Regions from separate parts of the Sphaerochaeta globosa str. Buddy genome, predicted to be linked through region 1. Evidence: riboswitches for the same ligand, from Rfam matches in the RefSeq annotation. Region 1 holds a riboswitch; the other holds the start of a gene.
What was found. Region 1 has a riboswitch for cobalamin ahead of SPIBUDDY_RS07525 (ABC transporter substrate-binding protein). Riboswitches for the same ligand answer to the same signal wherever they lie in the genome.
Positions count from the first base shown of each region.

Region 1 (2,203 bases):
TTCTGGGAAGTCTGAGCTGCCAAATGATGTACGACTGATTAGCCGAACCGCCCTTCCCTGCAAGAATGGCAAGTGTGTCGGAAAGCTGGATGTGTGAGGGTCCGAGCGTCAAGGAAAGCAGCATCAGCAATAAGGCTGCACCTGATAGGGCGAAACTCAGCGTTCGCTTCATTGCCCCTCCACATTATGGATCAGGGTGTATAGCACTTGAAGCGCTTGTGCGCTCCGAGGTCCTTGCCTGCTGATTAGGTCGGCATCGAATACTGTAATCGTACCACTGAGGTCTGCATACGGCTTGGTGGTGGTGAATTCCTTACGGGTCTGTTCACCGGTTTCTCCCCACCTCGGACTGAGCAAAATTACCTGCGGATCGTGGGACATCAGCAGTTCCTTGCTGTATGTCCAGTTCTGAGCGTCATCAGCGATATTTACACCACCGGCCAAGTCAACCATTTCACTGAGAAACGTATCGGCTGTGGCACTGGAATCGAAAGAACCGAAATCCAAGGCAATATAGATAGTCTTCTTGGGCTGCAAGGCTGCTTTGCGGATGACACTTTGTACCACATTCTGCATTTCAAGAATCATCAGCTCCGCTTCAGCTTCCTTGCTGACTTGATTAGCTATCTCCCTGATCAGGGTATAGGCACCTTGAAAATTCTGCTGTGTCTCAAGCGACACTATGCTGATGCCGGCTTTCTCTATTGCCTGCAAGAACTGTTCAGGTACAAAGGCACTGCTGATAACGAGATTGGGTTCAAGCGACAGAAGCTTTTCCAAGGAAGGATTATACAGTGTTCCCACTGAAGGTAAATCTGTGGCTTCTTGCGGATAATTGCAGTAATCGCTGCGTCCGACCAAGAAGGAGCCGGCACCCAAAGCATAGAGAGTCTCGGTCACATTGGGAGACAAGCTAACGATTCTCAAGCTCTCTTGTTCAACAGCCTTCGGCTCAGTCATTCCCAATGCCCACAGGCGTGGCAGCCCAAGACAAAAGAAGAGACAAAGAAATATAAATACATGTCTGAGTGAACGGTTGTGCATAGCGCCCCTTTACAAATGGGCATGGAACATACCCTGACCTATACTCCGTAGGTCGTCGGAAATTATCCATGTCAGGTCTCCTGGCTTAGGCATACCCAGAATCTGCGACTTCCCGCAGTACGTTCCTGCAGTGTCTTCTTACAGATTCCCAGCCTCTACAGTGGCGGGACCGCAGGGGCTTAAACCCCTTTCCCTTGGCACGGATAGTGTATCGTAAGGAGTTGTTTATCCTTCTGTCAAGAGTTGATATGGTTGACCACATGGGGCCTCTATATTACTATCCGGCCTATGATGTACAGAGAAATTGTGATCTATACCGATGGTGGGTGTCTCGGAAATCCAGGTCCTGGTGGTTGGGCCTATGTGTTGAAGGCTGATGGCATATTCGAAAAGGAAGCCAGCGGAAATGAGCGTGATACCACGAACAACCGTATGGAATTGACAGCTGTCATCGAAGCTCTGAAAGCCAGCCAAGCCTTGGGTGCCCAGAGTATCAGCCTCAATACCGACAGCCAGTACGTGAAGAATGGAATCACCAGCTGGATTAAGAAATGGAAGGTCAATGGCTGGCGGACTGCAGCCAAGGAGCCGGTGAAAAACAAAGAGTATTGGGTTGAGCTGGACCGCCTGAATGCCAATCTGCCGGTACAATGGAACTGGGTCAAAGGTCATGCCGGTGTTGAAGGCAATGAACGATGCGACCAGCTTGTACGTATGGCGATGGATGCATTGGCCTAACCATGCATACGGTACGTTTGTGGGATTTATACAGTTCCTTTTTCAGAATCGGCGGTCTGACCTTCGGTGGCGGCTACGCCATGCTTCCCATGTTGCAACGTGAGGTTATTACCAAACATCGCTGGGTCACCGAAGAAGAGGTGCTGGACATCTATGCCATCGGGCAGTGTACTCCAGGCATCATAGCGGTCAACACTGCTACCATGATCGGATATCGCAAACGCGGGATTCTCGGTGCAATCGTGGCTACCTTGGGGGAGGTGAGCCCCTCCCTCCTCTTGATTACCGCCCTGGCAACCATACTGCTGAATGTACAGGATAATCAGTGGGTTCAGCATGCATTTACAGGAATCCGGGTAGCAGTCTGCGCCCTCATCACCCAATCGGTACTTACCCTTGCAAAGAAAAGTCTGATCGATAT
Region 1 covers NC_015152.1:1,601,253-1,603,455, reverse strand. Annotated here, with positions in the region: gene SPIBUDDY_RS07530 (FecCD family ABC transporter permease) at 1-172, opposite strand, end outside; gene SPIBUDDY_RS07525 (ABC transporter substrate-binding protein) at 169-1,044, opposite strand; cobalamin riboswitch at 1,098-1,275, opposite strand; gene rnhA (ribonuclease HI) at 1,333-1,782, shown strand; gene SPIBUDDY_RS07515 (chromate transporter) at 1,785-2,203, shown strand, end outside.

Region 2 (2,203 bases), 970 kb from region 1:
AAACAACTGAATGATGTATATGAATACCTCAACAACAATAATAAAACAAAAGCAAGCTTCACCGGACTCTTGAGAGAAGACACACTAGATTACCCCCAAGATGCCATCCGTGAAGCATTGTTGAACTGTCTCATCCATCGCGACTATCTCTTCTGTGCAGGCATCATCATCAATGTATATGACGACCATATGGAGTTCATATCTCTTGGTGGTTTAGTGAGGGGACTCTCCATGGAAGCCATACAATTGGGTGTATCCCAATCGAGAAATCCCAACCTAGCGGCTATCTTCTATCGCTTACGGCTGGTAGAAAGTTATGGAACAGGCATACGAAAGATTATACGCCTGTATGAAGATTGCCCAAGGAAACCAGTTTTTAGAGCTGTGGAGGGAGCTTTCTCCTGCATCCTTCCAAACAGAAACGAAATTGTTCACTATTCCCAGAAGCAAGAACGAATCGAGAGTACGGTTGGAGAGTCTATAGATTCTGAAAAGCAATCCATCATGCTTCTTGCAAGACAAAAGGGATTCATCTCAAGGAAGGAGGTTGAGAACCTCGTTGGGTTAAAAACTACAAAAGCCTTCCGTTTACTCAAGGAATTGTGTGATGAAGGACAGCTGACCCAACAAGTAAGCGGTAAGTTTACACGTTACATCCCGCTACCCCTGTCTTGACCTCCCCCCCGCTCTTCTTCTAGGATAGGAATCGCTGGATCTGGAAAAACGGAACGGGGTGTGATTCCCCGGCGGTCCCGCCACTGTAATCGATGATGAACGCAGATACGCCATTGTCCTCTTCGGATGAGAAGGCCTGTCAGTAAAAAGAGTCGTAAGCCAGGAGACGTTTCCAGATAATAATTTCTTCGTGGAAAAAGAGACAGCATTACGTACGGGTATACCGCATAGGTATAGCCTTTCTTGAATTCCCCTTTATTCCACGAAGCATTATATCCAGACACCACTCTCTGGAGGCCCTTCATGAAGAAGCGCGGAATCTTCTCTGTCCTATTGCTCGCCCTTTCGACACTCTTTGCAGCACAAGCAAACACCGACCTTGGAACAGCCTATGAACTGGTCATAGCTGAAAACTCACTTGCAGAAGCTGAAACCAACACAGCCTCTTCCGTTTCTGTCATCACCGAACAGCAGATCGGCACCTACAACGCCCAGAGCACTGCCGAGCTTGTAGGAAAAGCAATCGGAGTATCCTTCAACTCCGTAGGCAGTCTTGGTTCACTGCAGTCAGTGGTAATCAGGGGAGCTACCTCCTCCAAGAACCTCATCTACCTTGACGGAGTACTGCTCTCCTCAGCCCATGACGGGACTGTTGACCTCTCCAGCATCCCCATCTCGATCATCGATCGCATCGAAGTCGTAAAAAGCGGACCAGGTAATCTGGGAAGAACCAACGCCATCGGGGGCATGGTGAACATCATAACCAAGAGAGGGCAGCAAAGTGAAACGCCCTTCTCCCTTACCATCGAGAACGGGTCCTTCCTTCCTCTTTCCTATGGCACGAGTAATACTCATCACTGGCTCTCCCTGCTGGACAGCCAGAAACTCGACCTCACCTACACCAACGACGGTCTGCTTGCCTCAGTCGGCGGCCTTACAGCACAGAATGCCTACACCTACAACGATAGTGCTGCACTCAGGGACAATGCGCAGGTCTATGAGGCACATGGTGCGGTGAACTTCACCAGCAACCTATCTGACAAGCTGCAGTTCACCACCCAGAATCTGGTTACCTACAAGAACCTCGGAGTTCCAGGCAACCTCGCTTTCGGCCTTACACCCGATGATTATCAGAATGACCTGGTTGCAAGCACCAGCAATACCATCGAACTCTCAGAAGTAAGCTCAACGTTGGAAACACTCACTGCCTACCTGCACTATGCCTACGGCCAAACCTTCTACCACGATGCCGACTACCAAGACAGCACTCACAGTAAACATAAAGCATCTGCACAATTGAAAGGTATCTGGAACCTTGGCCAGTCCTATACGCTGAATACAGACCTGCTCTACAGTCTCGATTACGTAGACAGCACCGATGTAGGACAGAATACGCGTCATACCATCTCAACCTCTGCAAATGGCAGCATTTACCTGCTGGATGGAACACTCTCCCTGCATCCCAGTTTGAATGTTGCCTACCTCAGCGACCTGAGAACCCTCTCGCCCAATGCTTCGCTGGGTGCCA
Region 2 covers NC_015152.1:635,415-637,617, reverse strand. Annotated here, with positions in the region: gene SPIBUDDY_RS02975 (RNA-binding domain-containing protein) at 1-675, shown strand, start outside; cobalamin riboswitch at 680-865, shown strand; gene SPIBUDDY_RS02970 (TonB-dependent receptor plug domain-containing protein) at 979-2,203, shown strand, end outside.
Region 2: another riboswitch for cobalamin. It lies ahead of SPIBUDDY_RS02970 (TonB-dependent receptor plug domain-containing protein); the one in region 1 lies ahead of SPIBUDDY_RS07525 (ABC transporter substrate-binding protein).